Regions from separate parts of the Exiguobacterium sp. s168 genome, predicted to be linked through region 1. Evidence: riboswitches for the same ligand, from Rfam matches in the RefSeq annotation. Region 1 holds a riboswitch; the other holds the start of a gene.

What was found. Region 1 has a riboswitch for thiamine pyrophosphate ahead of KNQ15_RS07765 (ECF transporter S component). Riboswitches for the same ligand answer to the same signal wherever they lie in the genome.
Region 2: another riboswitch for thiamine pyrophosphate. It lies ahead of thiD (bifunctional hydroxymethylpyrimidine kinase/phosphomethylpyrimidine kinase); the one in region 1 lies ahead of KNQ15_RS07765 (ECF transporter S component).

The regions. Positions count from the first base shown of each region.
Region 1 is NZ_JACSNE010000009.1:74,458-82,670, forward strand. It holds gene KNQ15_RS07755 (GNAT family N-acetyltransferase) at 1-723, shown strand, start outside; gene KNQ15_RS07760 (50S ribosomal protein L25/general stress protein Ctc) at 1,015-1,686, shown strand; TPP riboswitch at 1,782-1,881, shown strand; gene KNQ15_RS07765 (ECF transporter S component) at 1,982-2,554, shown strand; gene KNQ15_RS07770 (ABC transporter ATP-binding protein) at 2,551-4,080, shown strand; gene KNQ15_RS07775 (energy-coupling factor transporter transmembrane component T family protein) at 4,052-4,774, shown strand; gene KNQ15_RS07780 (NAD(P)/FAD-dependent oxidoreductase) at 4,830-5,861, shown strand; gene KNQ15_RS07785 (alpha/beta fold hydrolase) at 5,934-6,752, opposite strand; gene KNQ15_RS07790 (hypothetical protein) at 6,907-8,175, shown strand; gene KNQ15_RS07795 (hypothetical protein) at 8,172-8,213, shown strand, end outside.
Region 2 is NZ_JACSNE010000015.1:58,951-67,163, reverse strand. It holds gene KNQ15_RS10180 (CHASE3 domain-containing protein) at 100-738, shown strand; gene KNQ15_RS10175 (ArsR/SmtB family transcription factor) at 784-1,152, opposite strand; gene KNQ15_RS10170 (hypothetical protein) at 1,208-1,642, opposite strand; gene thiE (thiamine phosphate synthase) at 1,663-2,301, opposite strand; gene thiM (hydroxyethylthiazole kinase) at 2,291-3,058, opposite strand; gene thiD (bifunctional hydroxymethylpyrimidine kinase/phosphomethylpyrimidine kinase) at 3,039-3,842, opposite strand; TPP riboswitch at 3,957-4,067, opposite strand; gene KNQ15_RS10150 (murein hydrolase activator EnvC family protein) at 4,131-5,408, opposite strand; gene KNQ15_RS10145 (murein hydrolase activator EnvC family protein) at 5,611-7,035, opposite strand; gene mce (methylmalonyl-CoA epimerase) at 7,299-7,709, shown strand; gene KNQ15_RS10135 (type 1 glutamine amidotransferase domain-containing protein) at 7,759-8,213, opposite strand, start outside.

The DNA of each region.
Region 1 (8,213 bases):
GGTCACCCGATCGACTTGAAGCAACTCGCTCATCAATTGTGGCAAACGGCATACAACTGGATCTGGTTGACGCATTGTGAGACGTCAACGGGTGTTCTCTATGATCTTGATGCAGTAAAAGTGCTGTTAGATGAACGAACCGCACTCGTCGTCGATGCGATCAGCGCTGTTGGAACCGGACATTTCTCATACGATGGCTGCACTTTCGTCACGACTGTTTCCGGGAAAGCGATTGGTGGTTTACCGGGTCTTGCGTTCATTGGTCACGCAGATCGCGTCCTACCTTCTCTCTGTATTCCCCGTTATCTGGATTTAGGGCTCTACGCAGAAGGGGTTGCCTTTTCCGGCTCGTCGAACCTGTTGCTTGCCTGTCAGGCAGCGCTTGATGCCCTCGATCTTAATCAAGCAGCAATCAAGATGACCTATCTCGAACAAGCCGTCCGCGCAACTGGATTCCAACTGCTCGCACAACAGGAAGCACAAGCGCCGGGAATACTGACGATCGTTCATCCGTCCGCAACTGATTTAGGCGACGCTCTGCGCATTCAGGGGTATCACGTCCAGTACGAAAGCGACTATCTCGTTTACAATCAGTGGCTACAAATTTCGACGATGGGCCAGACGACGATGCGGCAAATTGAACGTCTAGTTCGTGTTTTAGTTCGTGAAAATCAACGAATCACCATAAAGAATGAAAAAAATGAAAGACCTCTCAACCCTTGATTTCAAGCGGTTTGGAGGTCTTTCGACTTCAAAAAGATAAAAAAAGAGGTTTATGGATTTAAAACATAGGGGTATAAACTCATTAGCACCGCATCAAACTGGTGACTTACTCACACATGTTTCTCAATATCAGCGTAATGACCTGGGAGAGAAATGCAAAGTCAGGAAATCGTCAGATTCATGAGAGTCTGAAACCGATTGTCTTAGCATGATTCATATTGTTCAGGATTCGTCCTGCTCCTACATTCATTACCTTTTGAGGGCTATACCAAATTCAAGGGGGAAATGAACATGTCAGTTAATTTAACAGCCGAAAAACGCGAGGTACGTCCACGCTCACTCCGTAAACAATTGCGTCATGAAGGAAAAGCTCTTGGCGTCGTGTATGGTTACAAAGTGGAAAGTACACCAATCGCGTTTGAAGAAAAAGAATTGCTTAAAATCGTCCGAGAAAACGGTGAAAACGTCTTGATTTCACTCAAACTCGATGGTAAAAATATTAACGTCTTGATCAATCGCCGTGATATGGATGTCTTCACCCCAACAGTCGATCACGTTGAATTCATCGCCGTGAAAATGGATGAAGAAACAGAAGTCGAAGCAGACGTTGTACTCGTTGGCGAAGCAGCCGGTGCAAAAGTTGGTGGCTTCCTATCACAAACACTCTTTAAAGTAACAGTCGCCGCTACACCAGATAAATTACCAGAGAACGTCGAAGTCGACGTCACGAACCTCGAAATCGGCGATTCGATTTCTGTAGCCGATCTTCCAGAACAAAAAGATTTCCGCATCGTTACAGAAGGCGATATTCAAGTCGCAGCTGTTGTCGAATCGACACTCGAGCAGGATCTTGAAGAAATCGAGGAAGCAGAGGCACAAGCAGAAGCTGGCGAAGACAACGAAGCGGAAGCAACAGAAGCGTCTTCAGAAGAAACAGCTGAAGAGAACGAAGACAATAAATAAGTCGTTTAACGATACGCCCTTTGCGGCGTATCGTTTTTTTGTGTCTTGACAACAGGCGCTGGATTGCCTAAAGTGAACAGCGTATCACCTATTACCATATCCACTAGGGGAGCCCAATTGGCTGAGACGATTCACTTCGGACCCTTCGAACCTGATCTAGTTCATACTAGCGTAGGAAAGTGGAGCGATCACATCCAATGACTCCTGCTGCGCGCAGTTTTTCTGAGGACCGCTCTCTTTTTTACGGAGGGCGGTCTTTTTTGGCGTCTCCCCCATTCAAAGGAGGACGTATCTAATGCAACACTGGAAAATGAAAGAAATCATGGTCATGATGATGCTCGCCGTCGCTTGCGGCGTCATCTATCTTGGTTGGTCAACACTCTGGTTACCAATCTCAGCGATCTTCGGTCCTGTCGGTGCCAACTGGATGTTTGGCATCTGGATCATTGCGAGTCCGCTCGTCGCAGCAATCATTCAAAAGCCAGGTGCCGCTTTAATTGCGGAAGTCGTCGCGGCAGCCGTCGAACTGTTCACAGGTAGTCATTTTGGTTTATCCGCTCTTCTGATCGGAGTCTGCCAAGGACTTGGTGCGGAACTCGTCTTCGCGATGACGCGTTACCGTCGTTATGACACATGGACCTTGATGTTATCGGGTGTCGGAGCCGCGATTGGTAGCATCGTTTATAGTCTAATCGCGAACGGATTCGGTTACTACACAACGACGACGTTGCTTGCGACAACTGGCTTACAATTGATCAGCGGCGCATTACTCGGTGGCTTGCTTGCAGCCATTCTCGTCCGTCGCCTTGTTGCGACTGGTGTCTTGAACGGGTTTGCGGCAGGACGTGCGAAACGAGAAATCGCATGATTACTGTCGACGACCTCAGCATCCGCTATCCCGGTCAGATGAAATCAGTGCTCAATCATGTATCGCTGACGATTGAGCAAGGGACGACCCTTCTACTCGGACGAAGTGGGAGTGGCAAGACGACATTACTTCATGCCCTTGCCGGACTGACACCGGAAACGATTGAAGTCGAACAGACTGGTACCGTTACCCGGTCCGGTTCGGTCGGAATCTTGTTTCAAAATCCAGAAGAACAGTTCTGCATGGAGACGATCGGACGCGAAATCGCTTTTAGTTTAGAAAATCGCTCGATTCCACGCGAAGAGATGGAGGAACGAATTGAACGCTTACTCGCACTCGTCGGTCTCCCCCTCCCCTTCTCGACACCGATCGCGAGTCTATCCGGTGGAATGAAACAGCGTCTCGCGCTCGCAGCGGTCCTAGCACTTGAGCCGACGATCTTATTACTCGATGAACCAACGGCTCAGATTGACCCGATCGGGCAACACGAGCTGATGGCGTTGATCTTTCGGATTCAGAAAGAACACGATTTAACGATCGTCTTGATCGAGCACCAACTCGATGTCTGTTTGCCGTATGTCGATCAGATCGTCTTACTTGAAGACGGATCGGTGACTGCGACGGCAGATCCGCAGGATTTGTTCCCGCAGGCGTATACAAGGCTTCAATCGAAAGGCATTGCCGTTCCCTCTTTGTATCCGTACATGTTAGAGACGTTACCCATAGATGGACCGCAAGCGGCGCGACTTCATGTGCCTTCCCCCGTCGCTACAGCTGGTCGCTCTTTGTTACACGTCGCTGCATTATCGACGAAAGCACCATATCCGCTGACCGATGCGACATTTTCCCTGCAGACAGGAGAATGGGTGATGCTGCTTGGGGCAAATGGATCCGGGAAAAGTACATTGCTTGCGACACTCGGGCGGTTGCTTCCCAATCGTGGAACGTATCAGTTCCAGGGGCGTCCGGTTCATCGTTACTCCCGGCGTCGCTTTTATGAGCACGTTGGCTATGTCTTTCAACAATCGGATCTGCAGTTTCTTAAGCTGACGGTCGAAGCGGAAATCGACTGGAGCCACCGGGCAGCGACGAACGTTAAGCGCGCGGCGTTGCTCGAACGGCTGGAACTGACATCTGTCAAACAGCAGTCACCACTTGCTCTTAGTACGGGGCAACAACGACGGCTCAGCGTCGCAACGATGCTCGGACAAACGAAAGACTTATTGTTGCTCGATGAACCGACCTTCGGACAAGATGGATTGACGACACGACGCTTAATGGAACAGTTACAGATGGAACAACAGAACGGTACGACACTCGTCATGGCGACGCATGATATGGAGCTCGTCGCCCGGTATGCGGATCGTGTCCTCGTCATGGAGCAAGGACGGATTGCTTTTGACGGTCGCCCAAGCGAGTTATTCGCTGACGTTCCATTACTCGAGCGCTGTCAGCTACAACGTCCACTCTCGTACCAATTCCAGGAGGTGAAACGTGATGCAAACGAACGTGTCCCCGTTCGCTAAACTCAATCCCGTCATTAAGGGAAGCGGATTGTTTTTGATCATGTTTGCCTTGATTGCAACGAATGACTGGGTCAAAACGTTAGTATTCCTGAGTTTTGCTATCGCACTGCTACTCCTCTCCGGATGGGGTCCTTTTGATTTCTTGAAGCGACTTGCGCCGTATAGTCTATTATTCTTATTGACGTTCTGGATGATGGCGGCTTTCGGCAAAGGAATGAATATTCTTTGGTCGTTTGGTTGGTTTCATGTCACGTCGGAAAGCGTCGCGCACGGCTGGTTACTTGCCTTGCGGATGGCCACGTTCGTCTGCTTGAGCCTCGCTTTCGTCACGACGACCGACGCGACCCGTTTCGTAATGAGCTTGATCCATCAGGCGAAGTTATCGCCCCGCTTTGCTTACGGATTCCTTGCCGGGATTCGCTTTCTGCCGCAACTGGTCGAAGAAGTCCGCGTTTTGCGGCAAGTCCGGATGATTCGCAATGTGCACAATCGCTTTCCTGGTGATGGATTTCTTTCAATTGGCTTGCCGCTCTTCTCACGATCGATCCAGCGGGCAGAACGGATGGCGATTGCTCTCGAAGCCCGTCACTTTTCAGCAGAGCGAACGTATTACGAGGTACCGGTCGTTCAGCGTCAGGATATTATTTATCTCGTGGTCATCCTCCTATTCATCAGTCTTGTCTTTTGGCTATGATTACCGTCACCCGTATCCGGGTACACTCTAGCAAGACAGATTGAAGGAGAACGACATGAAACGTATCCTCTTGATTGGTGCAGGTCACGCTCACCTGCATTGCATTACACACGGACCAACAGAAGACGTCGAGTGGCTGATTTTAAATGCCTCGACGTACCAATATTACTCAGGCATGTACTCCGGACTTGCTGACGGAACGTACGATATCGATGAGATCCGTATCGACGTCGCCGCACTGTGTCGCGCCAATGATAAACAGTTCATCGAAGAGACCGTCATCAAAATCGACCCCGATGAAAAGGTCGTCTTCGGTGCATCCGGCAGACGCTACACCTATGACGTCGTCTCGACGAATATTGGCTCGTTCGATTGGGCGGAAGATACGACACGATTATCGATTAAACCAAACTACCGGTTACCGGATACATTAAAGCGTCTGCAACAAGCAAAGCGTTCGGTCGTGATCGGAAGCGGCGCAGCGGCCGTCGAGATGGCGGCGTCCTTAAAAGCAGCGGGTGTACCGATCACCCTGATCACGGATCCAGAGTTACTTTCAGGGCACCCAGCAGCGGAAGCGATTGCGAGACGCTTACAAGAACTCGATGTTCATTGGATTCGAGAACGGCCACTGAACGAGGCGTCTCCTCTCCGCTTTTCACATCATCCACCAATCGAGTCAGATGCGATCATCCGCTTAACGGGTGCGAAAGCTCCGGTATTGTTTGCAGACAGTAAGCTCTTCACGGAAGACGGGTTCCTACTCGTCAATGAGCAGTTGCAAGCGCTCGATCATCCAAGTCTGTTTGCTGCGGGTGACGCGGCGACCCTCGTCGCTTATCCCGATATTCCAAAGAACGGCGTCACAGCTGTCCGGCAAGCACCGATCTTACTGGCAAACCTCTTGCGGTATGTCAAAGAAGAAACGTTGCGATCCTATCGTCCGCAAACGAACTATTTGACGATTTTATCGATGGGACCACGTCATGCGGTTTCCCTGTATGGTAATCATTATTCGACACTGCCGTTCGGTTGGTACCTGAAGCGTTGGATTGATCAACGGTTCATGCGGAAGTATCGCCCTTAAAAGCGTGCGCCGGCGCACGCTTTTTTCTGTACACAAAAACAAGCCATGGACGGGTGTCCATGGCTTGTTAGATTAGACGGTTTGATTTCCTTTGACGTATGACAGTAATGTCTCGTTGAACTTCTCTTGTTCATCAAGCAACATGCCGTGTCCACTCTCTTCGAAGACTTCAAGGCGTGCATGTGGAATTTCCTTTTGCATTTCTTCCGCGAACTCGAACGGACAAACTTGGTCTTTTTTACCGTGGATGATCAACGTATCGACTTTGATGTTCTCGAGTTTTCCACGTAAGTCTTCGTCACGTAAGGCGATTGCTGACTGAATCGTACCGTGGGACGAAGCGGCGATACTAAGTCCATGGAACCATTGTTGGAGTGGTTCTGGATGTTCCTTCGCAAAGAAGATTTCCCCGAATCCTTTGAGCATCGACGGACGATCCTGTTTCGTGTCGGCAATCAACGCATCGACTTCTTCTTTTGTCATTCCGTATGGATAACCGTCTCGCTGTGTAAAGACAGGTGCTGCAGCTCCTGCGAGAACGAGCTTACTGACTTTTGAATCCCCGTATTGTAAGAGATAGGACAAGGCGATTCCTCCTCCCATCGAGAAACCAAGCAACGTGACGTTCGATAATTTCAGCTGTTCGATGACTTCATTGATATCGGACGCCATCGTCTTGTAATCATATCCCGTTGCCGGTGCATCTGATTTACCATAACCGCGATAATCGATTCCGACGTAACGGTATCCTTCTTCGACGAGCAGATTTTTTTGATACTCGAACATGTTATTGTTTGCCGGCCAGCCGTGTAGAAAGACGACTGGTTGACCCGATCCGACGTCCTCGACGTAAATCTTCGTGCCATCAACCGCTTGAATGAATGTACCCATCATAAAACCCCCATAGTAATAGATTGACCGTGCATGCATCTATTATTCCCGAGTCAAGGGATGTCAAACATCTTGATGTTAAAGCATTATAGAAAATTCTGTCTATTCTAGAAATTATGGTAAAATATAGTCATTAAGATGAAGGAGGTTTTTCATGAGACGCTATATACATACCGGTATTCTCGCAGGCGCAGTCCTACTTGCTGGATGTGGAAAAGAACAATACTTAGACCTTACATATGATGCCAATTACTGGGGCGGTATTTCGACTACTTTTAATGGGCAAGAGATACCGGATCTCCCTAAAAAACAAACGGCTGCTTTATTGAAAATTTGTCAGCAAAAACCGGACTTGACGCGCTTACCTGATCGATATGTGCAACACGAAGGGTTTGACTTATACTTCCTGCCTCCGAATGTCCAAGGGCGCGAATTCCAACACGTTCGTTTCTTGTCAGATAAAAAAAAGGACTATCTGGCGTGTCAGCCGATTCGCCACGCGGATTATGCGGTCCATCAGATCAAGCGAAGTGATTATCCATTCGTCGATTGGTCAAAACAACCGCTTAAAGCCAAATCGACAGTCGTTCGCTTTAAACCTGTCCCAAAAGAAATCACGGATCAACAAAAACAGGAAAACGAAGATCAGAAAGAAATAAAAGAGCTCGGACGGTACCTCTTCCCGTCCTATCAACTATCTTTGCCACCAGAAGGACAACTCGTCGTCTACATGAAAGAGAAAGGCAAAGATAAAGAACAAACACTCTTTGAGACGACCGAGTCACTATCCGGTTCCGAATTGAATTTAGCTTTTCGCGTTAGTCCGACTGGTGGTTTCCAACAATCGTCGATTGAGCTGATGTTCAGTGGTGACCGTGTCGGATTCCCTTCGACGATTCAAGAATATATGAATGGACAAATCTATCAGATTGAGCGGAAGCAACTGCTGGATACGATTGTGACAGGTCAGACCGTCCAGTTCGCGACCGTTCGGAAACAAGAGGACGGAAAAGTCGTCCAAGAAACATCGATTTATTTGCGTTTTAATAAAACTTATAAAAAACCTGTGAATTACGATTATGGATTCCTTCAAGCATCCTCAAGCAATTATGTCGGTTTCATCCATCAATCACCGAAACAGCTCATCGATAGCGATTATAAGTTCGTCTCAGCAATTCCTGACAAGCTAGCGAAAAAAATCGCTCAGGAATTAAAAGAGACCGAAGTGATGGAGCCACAAGGGACAAAACTAAAGCAGAAAAAATTGACGTTGATGCGCGAAGGGAAAAGCCAAATGTTCGAGCTATTCGAACGCAAACGCGCCAAAAAACTTGAAATCTATGTTGTCAAACCAGGATCAAAAAACGGTGCGAAGCTGTCGGGTACGACAAGTGAAGCACTCAGTGAGGTGCTCAATCAATGAACAAACGTTTCTGGATCGGACTCACACTCGGAGCAACG
Region 2 (8,213 bases), on a different contig from region 1:
TTTTCAGTCATTATCCCTATTCAAAAAATAGACAGGCTTCACTTTTTTTACGATAGTAGTTAAGCTTATGACAAGTCTTTTATTTAAAGGAATGATTGCATGCACTCTCTTTGGCGTCAGCGTATTCTGCTGATTTTCTTGGTCAGCTTATTCGCCTCTATCCCGATCATCTATGCGTTATCCGGTTATCGGACGATTGCAACGATGACCGAGCAAATGAAGGATCATAATATACCTTTAATCAATCAGGTAGATCAGTTGGTCGAACACAATCGAGATCGTGCCAATGCGGTTCGTGGTCTCTTATTGTATGAAGATAATCGTTATATCGAACAATATTACTTTTCAACGTCTAAAATTCATGATTTGCGCAATAGTCTGAACCAATCGTCGACTACCCCAGGGACGATTAAAGATCTCCTTCGCCGCAACAATGTCTGGGAGTCCGAGATTGAACGCGTGTTTGTTGTCTATGAACGTCAAAGTCCAACAGCCGCAAAACGTCTTGCTAGACAGTCGACTCAGACGACTCAAACGATTCTCGAAGACTTATCCCGTGTGAAAGATGATTTGTATAAAACGCTTCAAGCCAAATTACAACAATCAGATTCTTTAATCGCTACATATAAATGGATGTGTCTTGCTCTCTCCATCCTGTCCTTTTTATTAATTAGTGCCACGGTCTTTTTCTTCCACCGCTTCGCTCCTAAGGGATCAGAACAATCGTCTTTAGAATAAACGAAAAGCGCAGCTTCGGCTGCGCTTTTCGTTTATTCTAAAGATTTATTCAGGCATTGCTTTTCCCTCTTGTACATGTTCCATCACCATATGCACAAGCGATGATACATGATGATCATCTAAGGAATAATAGACGACTTTTCCTTCTTTTCGGAACTTGACGAGTCCTTGTTTCAACAAAGACCGAAGATGATGCGACGCTGTCGCGATCGAACAGTCGACAGAGGCTGAGACATCACAAACGCATAGTTCTTCTTCGATCGTCAACGCATAAACGATTCGCAGTCGTGTCGCATCCGAAAGAATCTTAAATAGCTTTCCGATTTCAAGCGTCGGAATCGTATCCACGATTCGTCCGATTTCAGACGCACGCTGTTCGTCAATCGCAATCGTTTCACAACGGGGAATGTCCATGTCTGTCACCTCGTTTCTACCTATATTGCACCACGAGAAACGGGACATTGCAAGTTCAGCGCATTCGTCTGCGAATGAGCCAAAACACGAACCATCCTCCTACGTAATCTCCGATATCCCAGACAATTCGATTTTGGTCGACAGCGCGTACGCCGATATCAATGATTTTCGTGCTTTCTAATCGGTTCGTATAACGTTGACGAAGTCGCGTCGGAATCGGTAGACGAAGAAGTGCCCGGTAATAAATATCTAAATGAGTATGACCCCAAATTTCCGTCGCAATCGAGCTCGTTTTAATATACAACGGACGTTTGTAGCGTCTTTCATACTTTTCTTTCAATAAAAGGGCCATTTCATAGGAAACACGATTAGGACGCGGAAATAAGACTTTTCCTAGATGGTAGATCCCCTGATTATCGACTCGAATGATTTGTGGTTCTAACCGATATCGAATCCAATAGCCGCGAAAACGGATCGTCTGCCATTTCAATACAATCACCTCTGAACGGATTATACCCTGTTCTGAAGTGATTGATGCCATTCTCGCACAGCATCTGTCATTTGCTGCGCAGCGAGTTGTCGATCTTCTTTAGCGAAAATCTCTGAGATGACGGCATACCCTTCCAGCGGGATGGGCAGAGAGGAGACATTCGTTGCTGTGATTCCACCAATACCGATTAGAGGTAATCGTACGGCTTCCCGAATCGCCTGAAGCATCGTGTGCGACATGGAATCAGCGTCCGCTTTGGATAAAGTCGCAAATAGAGAACCCACCCCTAAATAAGAGGCTCCGTCTCGTTCTGCTTCAATCGCTTGTGCAACGGTTGCTACTGATACGCCAATCACAGCATCTGGTAAAAGGCGACGTGCTGCGGTTAAAGGAATGTCTTCTTGTCCGATATGCAAACCAGCTCCGGTGAGTAACGCGATATCAATCCGATCATTGATGATTAAAGGAACATCATAGCGATCCGTGAGTGTTTTCAACCGAACTGCCTGATCAAAGAATTCCTTTCCTTGCGCTGTTTTTTCCCGTAATTGCACGATTGTTGCACCACCTAAAATGGCTTCCTCAACGACCGTATCGATCGCGACTCCAGGATGGTACCGACGATCCGTCACTGCATAGATGGAGTAATCAATTGACACGTTCTGTCACCTCCACCAGGTCTTGCTCCGTCATAAGGCTGATGGCATTGAACAACTCTCGTTTAAAATCACCAAGACCTTGCGCGGAGGCTGCTTGTTCCCCTGCTTTTCCCATGACAAATGTCCCGTGGACAGCCGCCTCAAATGCCGTATATCCTGCACCGAGGAAGCTCGCAATCAAGGAGGCCGTCATACAGCCCGTACCCGTGATGTCTCCTAGACGCGGTGTTCCTACATGTAATTCCATTTCGCGCGTTCCATCCGTAATGTAGTCGTTCGGACCTGTCACGACGAGGACAGATTTGTGTTTGCGAGCGAATACGCGAATACTTTCTCGATCCATAATTGCATCTCCCGCAGCATCGACTCCCTTAGTTCGTCCGTCTTCCCCAAGTAACGTCTTGATTTCAGAAGCATTTCCTTTAATGACCGTACACCCGAGATCAATGAGTTCTTTGGAAAAAGCAGTACGTAATGTCGTTGCTCCTGCTCCTACGGGATCAAGAACGATTGGGACATTCAAACGTCCCGCTTCACGGACTGCGAGTCGTTGAGCTGCTTGCATGTCTGCATCGATCGTACCAATGTTTAAGACAAGAGCTTGCGCGAGTCTAACCATCTCTTCTACTTCACGAATGTCTTCTGCCATGACGGGGGATGCTCCAACAGCGAGTGTGACGTTTGCGCAGTCGTTGATCGTAACCGTGTTCGTCAGATGGTGAATGAGTGGTTTGTGTTCAAGAATGGTCGTAAACATGTGTATCCCTCCAAAGTGAATGAAAATGATGTGTCGGTCCAATACCTTGTCCGAGAGCAAATCCATGACGAATTGCCTCCGTGACATAGTTTTTCGCCTGTCGTACACTATCTTGTAACTCTTCTCCAAGCGCCATCCGCGCTGCAATCGCTGCGGATAAGGTACAACCAGTACCATGAGTATGTTGATTGTCTAATCGTTCCGATGTGAAGCGGTGTTCCACTTCCCCATCAAACAACAAATCCGTCGCAGCTCCTGAGAGATGTCCACCTTTTAGCAATACTGCACCTGTCTGTGTAGCCAATTGATGCATCGCCAGTCGCATTTCCTCTAGATTGGTGACCGATCGTCCTGTTAAACGCTCTGCTTCCGGTAAATTCGGTGTGACGAGTGTCGCAAGTGGTAAAAGTTCTGAAATCAATGCTTGTTCAGCTTCCGTCCGCAATAGGGCATGACCGCCTTTAGCGACCATGACGGGATCTAATATAATAGGGACTGTTTGTTTACGGAGATGTGTAGCAATGACACGAATCGTCTGCGCATTCGAGACCATTCCGATTTTGATCGCATCGACACGAATGTCTGAAAAAATCGACGTTAACTGGGCATCTACGATTTCTGGGGATAACTCTTCCACCGCTTGAACTCCCAACGTATTTTGCGCTGTGACGGCTGTCAGTACGCTCATTCCATAAACGCCTAAAGCCGAAAATGTTTTTAAATCTGCTTGAATCCCAGCTCCACCACCGGAGTCGGATCCCGCAATCGTCAGTACATGTTTCATGTTCTTTTCACCTTCCCATCGAGCAATGTAAGGGAGTCGTGACCAACAAAAAAGCGCCGACCGCTATAAAAAAGCAGTCGACGCTATACGAAAGCGTTATACACGCATTCCGGTATCCGTTCGTCTCAACTTTCCTACGCTGGTATTATCCAGTTCAGGTAATAGGGTCGAAAACAGATTGGTTTTCCTCTCAGCCGGATTCCTCCAGCTCCCCTAGTTGCTCAAGTATTCGTTTCGCCTTAACTGTAGCATAGAGAAGAAAAAAAAACGAGCCGAAGCCCGTTTTGATTACAGATATGCCAATGGATTGACTGCATTTAGAGGAGAAGAAGCACTGTATTGATAGCCTCCGACATGTAGTTCGAAATGTAAGTGTGGTCCTGTTGAATTTCCTGTACTACCAAGTGTCCCGACTTGCTGACCTTGAGAGACCGTTTGCCCTGCACGAACCGATAATGAACTCATATGTGCGTAGACGGTCGTGTACACTTGTCCATCTAGGAAGTGAGAGATCATGACATGATTGCCGTAAGGTCCACCACCTGATGCTGTGATGACCGTTCCAGCTGCTGCCGCGACGATTGGAGACCCGACCGAACCACTGAAATCAACACCGTTGTGGAACGTGTAACCATTCGCACCACTTGCTGGTCCGAATCCTTGTGACACTCCACCAGAAGACGGTCGAACGAATTTTCCTCCACTCGAAACAACGGGCGGGGCAACGGAACCAGTTGATTCCGAACTTTTACCTGTTTGTTTTGCTGCTTGAGCATTCGCTTTAGCGGCTTTTTCAGCTGCTGCTTTCTCCGCTGCTGCTTTTTCAGCCGCTGCTTTAGCGGCTGCCTTTGCTGCCGCAATTGCACGTTCTTGCGCTTCGAGAGTCGCTTGAAGTTCTTTTGCGTCTAACAGTTCTGTCGTGAACTTCGTCTTCCCTTTTCGTAATTTCTTCAGCGTAGCACTACGTTCTTTCATTTGAAGCTTTAACGCTTTCTTTTGTTCAATCAATACTTTCTTTTCCTGCATTTGCTCCGCTTTTTTCTCAACGAGCGCTTGTTTTGCTTCTGCTAATTTTTGTTGCGTAGCGATGTAATCCGAAATCATTTTATCGTCTTGCTCAGCGATTTTTTTCCCCGCCATGACACGGCTAAATAAATCACCTAAATCTTTCGATCCGAAAATGACTTCTTCCCATTTAATCGAGTTTCCATCGTTTTCTTGGAAAACACGCAAACGATCACCGAGTAGTTCTTCCTGTTTCTGTAACATTTCTTCGTAACGGACGATGTCTGCCTTTAACTCATCGATTCGAACGTTCAACTGTTCAATTTGTTTATTTTTTTCGGAGACTTGGAAAATCTTTTCATTGATTGCTGCGTCAATTTGATTGATTTGACGTTGCTCTTTTGAGATTTTAGCTTCTTGTTTTTTGATTGCTTTTTCAAGTTTACGTTGTTCAGCGGCATTCTCAGCCTTTTTTTCTTTAATTGTCGCTGCTGCAATCGGTTGTGTTCCTGTTATAAGTAATGCTCCTAAAACAATGGTAGAAATTAGTTTTTTTAGCATATATCGTTTTCCTCACTTATGTTTTTTCATATTTTATTATAGTATTCAAGTTTCTCTCATATCTGAAATAGATTATAGCACCGTAATCGTTTCAAAAAAATTTCATTTACATTTCAAATGAAAACGGTTTTTTGTAATATATGATTTGTTTTTGAAAATGACAAAAAAAAGAACCGTTGCATATGCAACGATTCTTTTACGATTAAAGCATTGATAATGGATTGACTGAGTTAGCTGGACCAGTTGCACTATAGCTATACCCACCGACATGGATTTCGAAGTGTAGGTGTGGTCCTGTTGAATTTCCTGTACTACCTAGCGCGCCAATTTGTTGACCTTGGCTGACACGTTGACCAGCATGAACATTGAGTGAACTCATGTGAGCATATACTGTCGTATATGTCTTCCCGTTCAATTGGTGAGCGATCATGACATGATTTCCGTAAGGTCCGCCACCTGATGCTGTAATGACTGTACCTGTTGCAGCTGCCACGATCGGCGTACCGACTGGACCACCAAAGTCAATTCCGTTATGGAACGTATATCCGTTCTCTCCACCTGCAGAACCATACCCTTGTGTAACAGTTCCGGCAGTTGGATGAATGAATAGACCACCTGATGATGGTGCTGGTTTTGGTGCAGCTGGTGCTGGAGCAGGCGCAGCTGGTGCTGGTGTAGATGGTTTTGGTGCCGATTGCTTCGTCGAACCAGAAGGTTTTGCCGATTGTGCTGCTTTCTCTTGTGCTGCTTGCTGAGCTGCTGCTTCTTTAGCGGCTTGCTCTTCTGCTGCTTTTTGTGCTGCTTCAGCTTCTGCGCGTGCTTTCGCTTCACGTGCCGCTTGAGCTTGACGTTCTTTTTCAATTCGAGCTTCACGTTCACGCGCTGCTTTTTCAGCAGCAATCGCTTTTTCTTGCGCAATTAGAATTTGCTGGACTTCTTTTGCATCCATCAACTGTGTTTCGAACTTTTCTTTTTTCTTACGAAGTTCTTTTAAGCGTTTGTTCCGCTCTTTTAATTGCGATTCAAGATCTGCTTGTTGACGTTTTAATTCTTGTTTCTCAACGACCAACTGTGCTTTCTTTTCTTTTACTTTTTGTTGCGCATCTGCTAATTGCTTTTGCGTATTTTGATAATCCGTGATCATTTTATCATCTTGTTTTGAAATGGATTTCCCTGCCATGACACGGCTTACGAGGTCACCAACATTTTTAGAGCCAAAGATGACTTCTTCCCATTTAATTGAGTTTCCATCATTCTCTTGCATGACACGAAGACGATCACCAAGTAATTTTTCTTGGCGTTTTAGTTTCGCTTTATATTTCTCGATTTCTTTTCCAAGTTCAACGATTTCACGTTCCGTTGCTTTGATTTGACGATCTTTTGTTTCGACAGCAAAGATTTTTTCGTTCAAAGCTTCGTCTAGTCGATTGACTTCTTGTTGTGTTTTAGAGATTTTTTGACCTTCTTGATTAACAGAAGACTCTAAGTTTTTTTGCTTTTTAGCATTGTCTTGTTGTTGTTGTTCGTTTTTGGCTTTCTGTTCACTTAAATCGTCAGCTGCTGCAAAATGAGGTGCTGATGAAAGAACCAGTGCGGAAACGATGAGCGACGCGAACGTTTTTTTCATGTAGTATTCCCTCGTTTTCTGTAGTGTATGTTTTATGATTTATCGTAGAGTATTTAAGTTAAATTTAAATTCTGTAATAGTTTTTCTTTTTTATAAGAACGTTTTTGATTATAGCATTCATTCCTCTTCCATAATATTTCAGTGATATTTCATTTTAAATAAATCTTTCTTCTTCTATGTAATAGAAACATTTGGAAGGTAACTCATCGTTGCAACTTTGAAGTGTTTTTGGGAAACTGAAGCGAATAGAAGGAGGATATCATATGAAATTAGACCACACTGGAATTGCTGTTCGCGACATGCAGGAAGCCATTTCATTTTATACAAAAGTACTTGGAGGAACTTTAACAAAAGAGTACTCGAATCCTGCGCCTGGTGTCGCTTCCAATATTGCGGTCATCGAATTCGATGATGCGCACATCGAGTTGTTGACGCCAACAAGTCCGGATAGTCCGATTGCTCGTTTTTTAAAACAACGCGGGAAAGGTGTCCATCACATTGCTTATCGCGTAGAGAATTTAGATCAAGCGATTGAAGAAGCAAAACAACAAGGGTTAACATTTTTAGAAGATACGTATCGAACGACGCCATTCGGACGACGACTGATTTATATGAATCCCCGGCATTCACACGGCGTCATTACGGAACTCTGTGATTATCCAGAGAACCCATAAAAAAATCAGCACTGCGATAGCGCAGTGCTGATTTTTTCGTTTCATGGTATTAGCCGAGTTTGGCAACGATTTCCCGATTGAATGCAGGAATATCGTCTGGTTGACGACTTGAGACGAAATTATCGTCGACGACAACTTCTTCATCTGTGAAATCCACACCAGCATTCTCTAAATCAATCCGAATCGATTTATAACCTGTCATTTTTCTTCCTTTGACGATTTTTGCATTAATCATCAATTGTGGTCCATGGCAGATCGAAAAAATCGGTTTTTTCGACATATCGAATTCTTCGACGAATGAGACAAAACGCTCATCTTCCCGTAATAGATCTGGTGAAAATCCGCCTGGAATCAAGAGTGCATCATAGTCTGCCGCTGAAGTCTCATCAATCGAGAGATCAACGGTTACTTTTGCCTCTTCCTGCTTCCCAACAAGTTCCGCACCTTTTTTGGCACCAATGACAGTAATCTCGTGCCCCGCTTCTTTTAACGCATCAACAGGTC